One region of the Psychrobacillus sp. FSL H8-0483 genome, then DNA from elsewhere that is predicted to be linked to it. Evidence: riboswitches for the same ligand, from Rfam matches in the RefSeq annotation. Region 1 holds a riboswitch; each other region holds the start of a gene.

Region 1 (4,344 bases):
AGCGTTCTTTGAAATAGCCTGAATATGTTTGAGTGCTATATAATATACGTCTTTACCTACTTCAAAAATAATATGATCTTGTTTAAAATTTAACAAGATCCCTTCTACCAATTGATTTTCACTAAGAAACAAGGTAATTTTCATACCTTTAAGGGCGTCTAATACTTTTTCCAAGTTTTGAGCTTGCAATTTGGTAGTGCCTCCTTCATAGAATATTCGTCGGCTCTGACCTGCAGAAGCGACGAACGCATCTTTTAGCTATTCATTTTCATTTATTGCTTCTTAAGTTTTTCCCTCAACTTATTTATTTTTTTCTCATGATTCGGTTTTTCTTCTTTACTTATTATTTCCTCGTGATTCGGTTTTTCTTCTCCACTTATTATTTCCTCGTGATTCATTTTTACGTCCTTATTTACCTTTTCTTCTATATTTACTTTTTCATCATTACTTGTCTTTTCTTCTATTCCTTTTTCGTTCTTATTTGTTTGATTCTTGGAAATTTCTTTTTCATGTTGCTTCTGGTTTCCAACTATTGCTTTATGACTGACGTTACGCATATGGAACATCGAAAATCGAACTACTTCTTCGTTCGATATAATGGTTACAAAATGTTCATTAACCTCATCCATTATACCCTCTAGCATTTCAGGTCCACCGCGGTTAATTTTTACCCATCGATATCTTAAGCATTCTAAAACACTCGCAAAATCCTTAGCCTGTATAAACTCAAAATCCTCTAACTCCATATCGAGTTTTACTAAATTTTTAGTGTTATGCGTTAAACTCTTGATGTGGTGTCTATTATAATAGACAATTCCATCCTCTTTAGTAAGCAACGTAATGTAATCCTTTTCTACTGCAAGTAGCTTACCGACACGGGATTCTGGACCTCCCCTATCTACTTTAACTATTTCATTAACGAAGAATAGCATCATATCGTTATCCATAATATCCCTACCGCCTTTTTTATTATTCTAGTATCTATATGTATCAAGGGATAACTAGGTAGGGATAAAAGCCCATTTAAGCATAATAGGCCAAGAAATTCGAAATTATTATGTTTAGAATTCGCCGATTCTGACTAGCAGAAACGACGAATGAGTAAAAATCTATTTTTTCGCTCTTATTTTTTATTTCCCTCTTGTTTTTTTGCTTTTTCATCATTTTTATTTGCATTTTCATCATCTTTGGATTTCTCAATTTTTACCCCGTAACTGATGTTACGCATATGAAACATAGAAATCCTAATAACTTCTTCGTTAGAAACAATTGTTATAAAATCGTCATGTACTTCATCCATAATTCCCTCTAGTGTTTCTGGGCCACCACGATTAATTTTTACCCATTTGTATTGTAAACCTTTTAATACACTCCTATAGTCTTTAGCTTGAATGAACACAAAATCCTCAGGAACTTGAAGATCAAGTTGTACCTCATTTTTTGCATTAATCGTTAAACTCTTAATGTGATGTGTATAATAATAAATAACCCCGTCCTCCGCAGTAAGCACTGTAATATGATCTTCTGCTGCTGCAAGTAGCTTACCGACACGGGATTCTGGACCACCTCTATCTACTTTAATCGTGGAATTAACTAGAGAATGCAACATCTCTTTATTCATTTACTTTTAACCCCCTTTTTTGTATTATCCATGTATCTATATGTCTTGGGGGAATTCAAGTAACGGACATATGCCTACTTTAAGATAATTGGATAAGCATTATTTTTCCTACTAATAGGTATACTAATTCCAGATGAAATCTTAATTACTACCAAGGTAACAAGAAGAAAGCAGGGAAAAAGAAAATTGGAAAGCAATGGTTTCTCTTATTCATCTGAGATGAAGTCTTAAATTTTCAACTTGTATTTGGATATTTACCATGGTAAACTGATTTAAATTAACATTTAGAAAATTTAATATTTATTTCTTATCTAGAGAGACGGAGGGATTGGCCCAAAGATGTCTCAGCAACCAGCCAATAAGGTGTGGTGCTAATTCCAATAGACGGTAACCGTCTTGAAGATAAGAGGACTAACTTCAGTATATTATTGGGGATTCTCTTCTTATTAGAGAATCCTCTTTTTGTTGGTCCGAAAGTATAGCTTTTCTACCTAGTAACTATCCAGACCCCAGCACCTATTAATGAGAGCACTGAAAAAGTGGTGTTCTAATAAAATTCCTAATAAATATCCGCTAATTGGATTTAGCACAGCTCTGTTCGCTTTCCCACAGGAATCTCACGCCGCCGTGCTTAATCCTATAGTACACAGCATCGTTACATCAAATATGAGTTTTTCAGTGCCCTCCTAATACTCGTGTGGTTACTCGTTTCTGTAGAATGTAGCTACACTGGCTGGGTAGTCGCCTCATAGCAGTAATAGGCACTTACGATTTCTTATTTTAATAGTAGAGGATGAATAGCATTGACTAAAAAGAGTATAGAAACACAGTTAGTTCAATTAGGTAACCACAGTGATGCAAAGACTGGTGCAGTTAATCCACCGATTTATTTATCCACCGCATATAAACATAACGGACTTGGTCAGTCTACAGGCTATGACTATACACGTACTAAAAACCCTACTCGAGCAATTTTAGAAGAAGGAATTGCAAAACTGGAAGGTGGAGATGCTGGTTTCGCCTGTAGTTCCGGTATGGCAGCCATTCAATTAGTATTATCTCTCTTCCGTTCTGGAGATGAATTAATCGCTCCAGAAGACCTTTATGGCGGGACGTATCGTTTGTTTAATCAGTACGCAAATTCCTACAATATTCATACTACATATGCAAAGTTCGAATCCGTAGAAGAAGTGGAATCGTTACTTACTAAAAATACAAAAGCAATTTTTATTGAATCACCTACAAATCCCTTAATGCAGGAAATTGATATTCTTCAATATGCAAAATTAGCTAAGCAGCAGCAATTATTACTCATTGTGGATAACACATTTTTAACCCCCTACTTACAACGCCCTATTGAACTAGGTGCACATATCGTCATGCATAGTGGTACGAAATATATTGGTGGACACAACGACGTGCTTGCTGGCCTTGTTGTGACAAAAGGTTTGGAACTAAGCGAAAAATTACAAGCGAATCATAACGCTGCTGGTGCGGTTCTTTCTCCATTTGATTCATGGTTATTAATTCGTGGGTTAAAGACACTTCACTTACGAATGAAACAACATGACGCAAATGCAAAAAAAATTGTAAAATTCCTACAAAATGAATCAGTAGTTAAAGATGTTCTTTATCCCGGAAAAGGCGGTATGCTTTCCTTCCGCTTACAAAAAAGTGAGTGGGTTGGGCAATTCCTAGAAGGACTTCAATTAATCGTCTTCGCCGAAAGTCTTGGTGGAGTTGAAAGCTTCATCACATATCCAGCTACTCAAACGCACGCGGAGATTCCAGAAGAAGAACGTAATGCACGTGGTGTGGATAATAGTCTTTTACGCTTCTCGGTTGGCGTAGAGGAAGCAGAAGATTTAATCGCAGATTTGAAACAAGTTTTCACAGCTCTAGAAAGTGAAGTGAAAATATAATGAAGGGCCCTAATAAACATTTAGAAACTAGCCTAATAACCGCTTCGACACGAGGAGATTTTGAACAAAAAACTGGTGCAGTGAATGTACCGATTTACTTATCGTCTACTTTTCATCAAGAAAATTTCGACAGTTTTGGTCCTTATGACTATAGCCGATCCGGGAATCCTACTAGAGATGCATTAGAAAAAACAATTGCGGAACTGGAAGGTGGTACAAGAGGATTTGCCTTTGCTTCTGGTCTTGCAGCTATCTCCTCTGCTTTTATGTTGTTATCAGCTGGAGATCATATCGTCATCACGGAAGATGTATATGGTGGTACTTTCCGATTTGTCACGGAAGTATTGCCTCGTTTCGGTATTGAGCATACATTTGTGGATTTATCCAATTTAGAAGATGTTAAACACGCAATTAGATCCAATACAAAATTAATATATGTAGAAACCCCATCTAACCCACGCTTAGGGATTACGGATATTTCTAGTATGGTTGATTTAGCAAAAGCACATGATTGTCTTACATTTCTAGACAACACATTTATGACACCGCTCTACCAACGGCCGTTAGATTTTGGCGTAGATATAGTATTACATAGTGCTACAAAATTTCTATCCGGTCATAGTGATATTATTGCCGGACTTGCTGTTACCAATGATGAAGCGTTAGGCAAAAGATTAGCATTTATCCAAAACTCTTTCGGTGCTATTTTGGGAGCACAGGATTCGTATTCTTTAATTCAAGGCATTAAAACAACTAGTGTTCGTTTCGAGAAATCAACGGAATCTGCTAAGAAAATGGTAG
Region 2 (4,344 bases), 380 kb from region 1:
AATAGTCTCCTTCGATTATTTTATGAAGGAAAAAACGATGCAGAAATACAATCAGAGTTAAATATTGGAAGTGCATCAACCATTCGCAACCATCGCTTTGTATTGAAGGAAAAAGAGCGCCAAGCAAAAATATTCTTAACGATGATGGAATTGTTGAAGGAAAAAGATGACCATGCACCAACCTTTCTTCCACTTCATAAAAATGCAACGATGGTGGACGACCGTTACAATATAACAACCGAAGAGCAGCAAGAGGTTGAAAAGAAATTTTTCCTAGCAGGAATAGACGGGCCGCTAGTAAAATTTCCAAAGAAAGAAAAACAAAAGCTGGCTACACTTCGTGTCATCATCAAACGATTTGAACTAGAACGCATCTACAGCGAAAAAGAAATAAACGAGGTACTTAAAAATGTATATGCTGACTTCGTCACTTTGAGACGTTATCTAATCGAATACGGCTTTTTAGATAGAAAAGACGATGGCAGTGCGTACTGGGTGAAAAACTAAAGTAGAGGATTGGATAAAAAATGGAGCGAAAAAAGGAACTAAAACAAGAGTATAAAGAAATTAAAATAGAAGGTGGCATCTATGTCATCACGAATAAACAAAACGGAAAAAAGTTTGTCGCTTCTACACGAAACTTCAAAACATTAAATGGCACCAAATTCACGTTAGAAACAGGAACGCATACCAATCGATTACTCCAAGAAGATTGGAAACAATTCGGTAAAGAAGCATTTGAAATCGAGCAAATAGAAGTATATAAACCATCTAAAAATCATTCCACGTCTGAAAAGAAAGAACTAGAAAAGCTCTTGGAAAAATGGATGGAACAATTACAGCCATATGGGGAGAGGGGGTACCATACGAAGAAAATTTGAAGTAGAAAGGCTTCCGAGGAATTGGAAGTCTTTTTTGAATGAGTTAATACAGTCTTATTTACAGGTTGAAATATCATCCTTTACTAGACAAACTGCGTCCGAACGAGAGCGATTCCACTCTTACGAGAGCTCACCATGTCTATGCAAGAGCCGGCGTGTCCAAACGAGAGCAGTCCGGACGGAAATGAACACGACAAAAAAATGACCCCAAACGTACACATTCGGAGTCATTTCCCTACAATATAGGTTTTCAGTAATGCAGCGCGTTCACGTAAACGCGACTTCATTTCGCTAATTTTTGGTGTCTTAGCTGCTACAACATCTGCGTCCCAATCGATCTCTTCTGCAAGAATTTTCGCACGTTGTAAATGGTAGTCACTTGTAATAATCGTTACGGATTCTACGTTTTTCGGTAGGAGCTTTTGAGAAAATAGCAAATTCTCATAAGTAGAAGTAGATTGATCCTCTACGATGAGTCTATCTTCCGCTATTCCGTGCTCCAATAGAAAAGCTTTCATGACCGCAGCTTCTTCGATGTCTTCGTCCGGTCCTTGTCCACCAGACAATACAAGCTTCACATGCGGATTTTCTGTAGCATAAGTTAGTGCAGATTCCAATCTATAACGTAACGCGAGGGAAGGGATATTGCCTTCCTTCACTTTGGCACCAAGAACGATGGCGTATTCATTCGAGCCATCTGCTTTAGGTTCCAGTCCATCATTGATCCATTTACTAGTAAGCATCCACATACCGAGTCCGCTAGAAGCAATCACTAATAAAGGAATAAGCACAATCCACCTCTTCTTTTTGTTTATGCAAATCACCCATTTCATTTACATGGAAGTCTTCTTTTTCCTTAGAAATGCAGATATCCTTGGCTCTTCTTTCCTAGCTAAGCGTTGGAAGTTTTCGATATGCAAAATAGACGCCATGAATAATAAAAGTGCAGCAATCGCAATTGGTGCAACTCCATCTGCAGTCCAAATAGAAGCACCCACAAATACAAAGTAAAATACAAATACACCAATTAATAAATAATCTGTTAAAAAAGTAGCACCAATTAATAATAAAAGACCGATTAGCCCAATAGGCCAATGAATAGCCAGAAGCACACCAATAATGGATGCAGTCCCTTTTCCACCTTTAAAACGAGTGTAAATGGGGAAGTTATGTCCTAAAATGACTGCGGCACCAGCTAGATAAAGTAATAAATCCAACTCGATAATTGAAAAAGTAGCAAATTGCTCTGTAAAAAAGCGAACACCGATAATAACGAACACACCTTTTAAAATATCGATTGCTGCAACTAACATCCCGTACTTCATTCCAAGAACAATTGCTGCATTGGAGGCACCAGAGTTTTTTAAGCCTTCTTTTTTTATATTCACTCCACTAAAAAATTGGGCTACCTTTGAACCGTGCATAGCTCCAATTAAATAGCTAATTACTATGATGCTAATACTCCAAATTACCATCGTATGTCACTCCCTAAAAAGTATTCCACTATATTAAACGTATCAAGTACAAAGAAGTTTCAGAATTTTTGTGAAAAACACTTGACGAACAGATAAATAGAATCATATACTGTGTAACAAGATGGAAAAATAATCTAATACTCTTATCAAGAGTGGCGGAGGGACTAGGCCCTACGATGCCCGGCAACCAACAAGTTCTAAACTTGGAAAGGTGCTACATCCTACAAATTCAGGTTACGAATTTGGAAGATAAGAGGAGGAACATGCGAAATCGCACCCCTCTTCTAAATTGAAGAGGGGTTTTTGTTTGTTCTCAATCCTCTCCCGACTCCGAAGTATCCATCTAAACTACTTTCTAGGAGGAATTCAAATGACAAATCTTCAACCAGAAACACTTCTTTTACACGGTGGTCAACAACCAGATCCAGTAACAGGTTCACGAGCAGTTCCAATTCACAAAACGACTTCTTTTGTATTTCGTGACACAGAGCACGCACAAAATTTATTTGCTTTAAAAGAATTTGGTAATATTTACTCTCGTATTACAAATCCTACTGTAGATGTTTTTGAACAGCGAATTGCTCTACTAGAAGGTGGAACAGCAGCAGTTGCCCTTTCTTCAGGAATGGCAGCAATTGCATTTTCTATTTTGAATATTGCGGGAGCAGGAGACGAAATTATTGCAGCGGAAAACTTGTACGGCGGTACCTTTAATTTATTTGCACATACATTGCCACGCTACGGAATTACAGTTAAATTTGTAGATTCCACAGACCCAGAAAATTTCCGAGCAGCAGTTACAGAAAAAACAAAAGGATTTTTCGCTGAGATTATTGGTAACCCAAGTTTGAACGTGTTAGATGTTGAAAAAGTGGCAGCGATTGCAAATGAAGTAGGAGTTCCTCTTTTAGTAGATAATACATTCGCAACACCATATGGCTCGAATCCGATTAAACATGGTGCTCATGTAGTCATCCACTCTGCGACGAAATGGATTGGTGGTCACGGTACAACAATCGGAGGAGTAGTAGTAGACGGAGGAAACTTTAATTGGGATTCAGAGAAGTTCCCTGGATTCACAGAGCCAGACGTAACCTATCACGGCTTGCGATATGGCATTGATGTGCCTACCGTAGCATTTGCGATTAAACTACGCGTTCAATTGCTTCGTGATTTTGGTCCATCCTTAAGCCCAGATGCAGCATTTTCTTTCCTTCAAGGGTTAGAAACACTTCATCTACGCGTTCCTAAGCACAATGAAAACGCACAAAAAATTGCAGATTATTTATCCAATCACGAGGGTGTTGAATGGGTTAACTACTTAGGATTAGAAGAGCATCCATCTTATGAACTGGCACAAAAGTATTTATACAATGGCTTTGGTTCTATTCTTACATTTGGGGTAAAGGGTGGAAAAGAAGCTGGCCGACATATTATCGATAACATTGAAATTTGGTCGCATGTAGCAAACGTAGGTGATGCAAAATCGTTAATTATTCACCCTGCATCTACCACACACCAACAATTAACTCCTGAAGACTTAGTGAAATCAGGTGTTACAGAGGACTTAATTCGCTTGTCTGTAGGGTTAGAAGCAGTGGAAGACTTGCAAAATGCACTTGATAAAGTACTTGTAGGAAAAACAAATGTCCTCTCTAGATAGAATTTTGTTGTTAGTTGAGAGAAAATAGTCTACAATATGTAAAATAGTCAATCAATGTTCGGTTGGTGTTTTATTAGAATATGAATATTTGAACTCAATTGTGCAGATTCATTTGGAGGAGAAAGTATGGCGAAAATAAAAGCAGCAATCTTAGGTTTTGGAACAGTTGGCCAAGGGATTTATCATATTGTGAATGAAAAAAGAGAAGACTTAAAAAACTCGTTAGGATTGGATATTGAAATTAGTGCCATTCTAATTAATAATTTATCGAAAGATAGACCAGAAACGCCTGGCGTACTAGTGACAGATAATTTCGAGGATATTA
Region 3 (4,344 bases), 1.2 Mb from region 1:
GATGGATTCTGAAATTGAAAAGGTTATACAAGGACTTCAATTATCCAACTTTGTTCATCAATCCTTTTCAAATTTAAGTGGTGGGGAACAGACAAAAATAATGCTTGGAAAATTATTGTTAACAAAGCCTGATTTACTATTGCTAGATGAACCTACGAATCATTTAGATTTATTTGCAGTGGAATGGTTAGAGCAATATTTAATTGCATATGATGGAACGGTAGTTCTCATCTCGCATGATCGCTATTTTTTGGATCAAGTCATTTCAAAAGTGGCGGACATAGAGGAAGGCGAGCTTTCGCTTTATCATGGTAATTACTCTTACTTTATGATGGAAAAAGAAGCAAGGCTAATGCGAGAGTTTCAAGACTATGAGGAACAACAAAAAAAGATTAAGAAAATGAAAGAAGCCATTAAACGGTTAAGAATATGGGCAAATGAAGCGGTTCCACCTAATCCAGGTCTTCACAGACAGGCACGCAACATGGAACGTGCGCTGGAACGGATGGAAAAAGTAAGAAAGCCTCTAATAGATCCTAAAAAAATGAATTTATCCTTTGAAGCTGCTCCGAGAAGTGGCAAAGAGGTAGTGGTTATGGAAGAAGCGGGTAAATCATTCGGTGAGAAAATGCTACTGCAACATGCAAATTTACATGTGTACTGGAAAGACCGTCTCGCTATTGTCGGACGCAACGGAACTGGAAAGTCGACAATCTTAAATATATTACGTGGGGAATTACCAATTGACGCAGGTATTGCACGACTAGGAAGTAATGTTCGTGTAGGATTTTTGTCCCAGCACTTTGAAATCTCAAATCCTAAAGCTCGACTAATCGACGTATTTCGAAGTGAGGTAAATGTGTTCGAAGGTGATGCTCGTCACATTCTAGCAAAGTTCATGTTTTATGGACCAGATGTTTTTAAACGGGTAGGGGATTTAAGTGGAGGAGAACGAATGCGTCTTCGTCTCGCGCAGCTCATGCACCAAGATATTAACCTTTTGATGTTAGATGAGCCAACCAATCATTTAGATATTGATTCCCGTGAAGTTTTAGAAGATGCATTAGATGACTTTCAAGGCACCATACTAGCTGTTTCACATGATCGATATTTTTTAAACAAATTGTTCCCGAGAACAGCTTGGTTAGATCAGGGACAGCTCACAACCTTTGAAGGACCGTACGAATGGGCTCGTGCAAAATGGGATGCGTTACAGTTAAAACAAGTGGAAGTGAAAGAGGTAGTACTAAAGAAAAAAGAGAAACCTGTTAAGCATAAAACAAAGCAAGATGAATCACTTGAAAACAAAATCGCGCAACTAGAGGTAGAAATCAAGCTTCTGACAGAACAAATACAATCGGAAAATGATTGGGAACAATATGAACAGTTAGTTACAACTAAAAACGAACAAGAACAACAATTAGAAGCATTAGTTGAACAATGGATGGAGAATGAAGAATGAAACGAATTGCAATCGATATGGATGAAGTGATTTCTGCATTTAGCTCAAAATGTTTACAGTTATTTAACGCTGAATATCAAACAGAATATACACCACAGCATTTACAAGGGAAGTTACTCGTGGAACTTGATCCTCGATTTGAAAGCAAGGTAAATTGTTATTTAGCCCAAGAATCTTTTTTTCTTGAGCTAGAGGTGATGGAGGGAAGCCAAGAAACCATCAGGAAATTGATGGAGCAATACGATGTTTTTATCGTTACAGCTGCAATGGAATTTCCGGCTTCTCTAGCACCAAAATACAAGTGGCTGAAAAAGCACTTTCCCTTCCTGAATGAAAAGAATTTTGTTTTCTGTGGTGATAAAAGCATTATTTTAGCTGATTATTTAATTGATGACACTCCAAGTAATTTAGATACATTTACTGGAAAAAGAATTCTGTATACTGCTCCACATAATATATCGGAAACGAAATACAACCGACTAAACAATTGGGAGGAAATTGAGGAATATTTTTTATCAGAACTTGTAGTCAATTAGGAAAAGCAGAAAACTTCAAACGATATCCCTTTCTAGTAGAGAAATTCTATAGAAAGGGATTTTTTATTAAAATGAGTTAATTTCATAAATAAGGAATAAAGTATAGTTGAATTCCCGCTCGCTATAGGCGGAGCTTTCCGCGGGGTGAGCGATAACTCATCACCACGGCTCACGCGTCGTTCGTGATGGCTTGGATTAAAAGTATATACACTCGTACTTCCGAATAAAGAAGCTTTAAAAGAAGTTAAATCAAAATAATGTGGAAGTGAATGAACTGGAACAGTCATTTACTACAATAGATCCAAGTGGAAATGGTATTGTTTTTGAACTACTTTCATAAGTACAAGAGCGAGCTATCACTTAAAACAATGGAAATTAACACATGAAAATAATAGAGATAAAAGAAAGACCTTTCTAGTAGAATATCTGTTAGAGAATTCTTTTTCTTCGTTTTGATTATTTTTAATTGTTGAAATATTATGTTTAGTGTGCTAATATTTACTAGATTAATAAACCAGTACATAAACTAATACTCTTATCAAGAGAAGCTGAGGGATATGGCCCTGTGAAGCTTCAGCAACCTCTGACTTAGTCAGAAAGGTGCTACCTCCTACAAGATTTTTTGTCTTGAAAGATAAGAACTGAGTGCGATTCATTTACCCTCTTTTCTTATCCTTGAGAAAAGAGGTTTTTTATTATTTAAATCAAAGGAGAGAATGTTATGCCAATTAATATTCCAAAACGATTACCAGCTGCTGAATTACTGAAAGAGGAAAAAATATTTATCATGGATGAGGACCGTGCTTTTGGGCAAGACATTCGTCCGCTTAATATTATCATTTTGAACTTAATGCCCGAAAAAGAAAAAACAGAATTACAACTTTTAAGGTTACTAGGTAATACACCGTTACAAGTGAATGTAACATTCATGAACACTGCCACTCATGAATCGAAAAACGTGAGTAAAACACATTTAGACACATTTTATACAACCTTCGAACAAATAAAGCATCGAAAGTATGACGGATTGATCATTACAGGAGCCCCAATAGAGCAATTAGAATTTGAGCAGGTAAATTATTGGAATGAAATAACAGAAATAATGGATTGGTCGAAAACCAATGTCACTTCTGTATTACATATTTGTTGGGGAGCACAAGCTGCTTTATATCATCATTATGGTATTGATAAATTTGAATTACCAAAGAAATGTTCTGGTGTGTTTAGTCACCGTTTGTCTGATCCAACCGTCCAATTAGTTCGTGGATTTAATGACCATTTCTATGTGCCACACTCACGTTATACATCCGTTTCTTTTGAGAAAATTAAAGCTGATCCTCGTCTTAATCTCCTTTCGATTTCTGACGACGCCGGCGTATTCCTCATTATTTCAAACGATGAGAAGCATATTATGATTACCGGTCACTTAGAATATGACGCCACAACACTGGCAGAAGAATATGTACGTGATGTGAATAAAGGAATAGAAATAGATTTACCGGTTAACTATTTCCCTCAAAATGATCCGACACAGCAACCTTCGAATTCATGGCGCTCGCACACGCACTTATTATTTTCGAATTGGTTGAACTATTATGTATACCAAGCAACACCATATGAGTGGGAATAATGATGAATGGGGCTATCCGATGTAGGGTAGCTCTTTTTCATTTGTGTGAAATCTGATAATGGTCTCGATTTTATTTGAATTGGTTGCGGGTTTATGGTATTAGTCTCGATTACGGGTGAATTGGTCTCATTAAGCCATTTAATGTAAAAAGTTCAAATGTGTTTATAGTGTAATAGGTTTATTGCTGGAAGAATAATCCTAAATGAGACAAGTGATGCACTTAACGAGACAAACTTAAGTATGAACGCGACAAAACAAGAGGCCAAGACGACAAACCCCACCGCGAAGACGACAATAGAGGTTGCCAGTTGGTCAAGTTTGTCAGCAGTAAAGTTTGTAAGACAAATGATTAGTTAGGTAAATGAACAAAATGCTATGATTAGTTGAATTTAAAAGAAGGGAAGATATATATGAACACAACATTTACTTATATTCATAGTGCACCACAAACGACCGATGAAAATAAAAAATATCCTGCACTATTTTTAATCCATGGCATGGGTAGCAATGAAAATGATTTAGTAGGACTTGTATCGAGTTTAAAAGAGGAATGTCATATTTTTAGTATTCGTGGGCCAATTAGCCAGCCACCTGGATATGCATTTTTTACAATTGAAGGGTTTGGTAAACCACATCCTACGGTTTTTGATCAAGTTATCAAAGATCTTCAAACATTTATCCAAGAGGCAATAGAAGAATATTCAGTAGATAGGGAG

What was found. Region 1 has a riboswitch for S-adenosylmethionine ahead of MHB48_RS02665 (methionine biosynthesis PLP-dependent protein). Riboswitches for the same ligand answer to the same signal wherever they lie in the genome.
Region 2: another riboswitch for S-adenosylmethionine. It lies ahead of MHB48_RS00905 (O-acetylhomoserine aminocarboxypropyltransferase/cysteine synthase family protein); the one in region 1 lies ahead of MHB48_RS02665 (methionine biosynthesis PLP-dependent protein).
Region 3: another riboswitch for S-adenosylmethionine. It lies ahead of metA (homoserine O-succinyltransferase); the one in region 1 lies ahead of MHB48_RS02665 (methionine biosynthesis PLP-dependent protein).

The regions. Positions count from the first base shown of each region.
Region 1 covers NZ_CP152052.1:551,462-555,805, reverse strand. The annotation lists gene MHB48_RS02680 (hypothetical protein) at 1-189, opposite strand, end outside; gene MHB48_RS02675 (hypothetical protein) at 273-947, opposite strand; gene MHB48_RS02670 (hypothetical protein) at 1,124-1,621, opposite strand; SAM riboswitch class I at 1,926-2,030, shown strand; gene MHB48_RS02665 (methionine biosynthesis PLP-dependent protein) at 2,425-3,543, shown strand; gene metC (cystathionine beta-lyase) at 3,543-4,344, shown strand, end outside.
Region 2 covers NZ_CP152052.1:172,715-177,058, forward strand. The annotation lists gene MHB48_RS00885 (DUF2087 domain-containing protein) at 1-507, shown strand, start outside; gene MHB48_RS00890 (GIY-YIG nuclease family protein) at 528-881, shown strand; gene MHB48_RS00895 (YdcF family protein) at 1,109-1,672, opposite strand; gene MHB48_RS00900 (glycerol-3-phosphate acyltransferase) at 1,715-2,356, opposite strand; SAM riboswitch class I at 2,497-2,612, shown strand; gene MHB48_RS00905 (O-acetylhomoserine aminocarboxypropyltransferase/cysteine synthase family protein) at 2,727-4,019, shown strand; gene MHB48_RS00910 (homoserine dehydrogenase) at 4,146-4,344, shown strand, end outside.
Region 3 covers NZ_CP152052.1:1,796,136-1,800,479, forward strand. The annotation lists gene abc-f (ABC-F type ribosomal protection protein) at 1-1,462, shown strand, start outside; gene MHB48_RS08450 (5'-3'-deoxyribonucleotidase) at 1,459-1,998, shown strand; SAM riboswitch class I at 2,531-2,639, shown strand; gene metA (homoserine O-succinyltransferase) at 2,720-3,628, shown strand; gene MHB48_RS08460 (alpha/beta hydrolase) at 4,039-4,344, shown strand, end outside.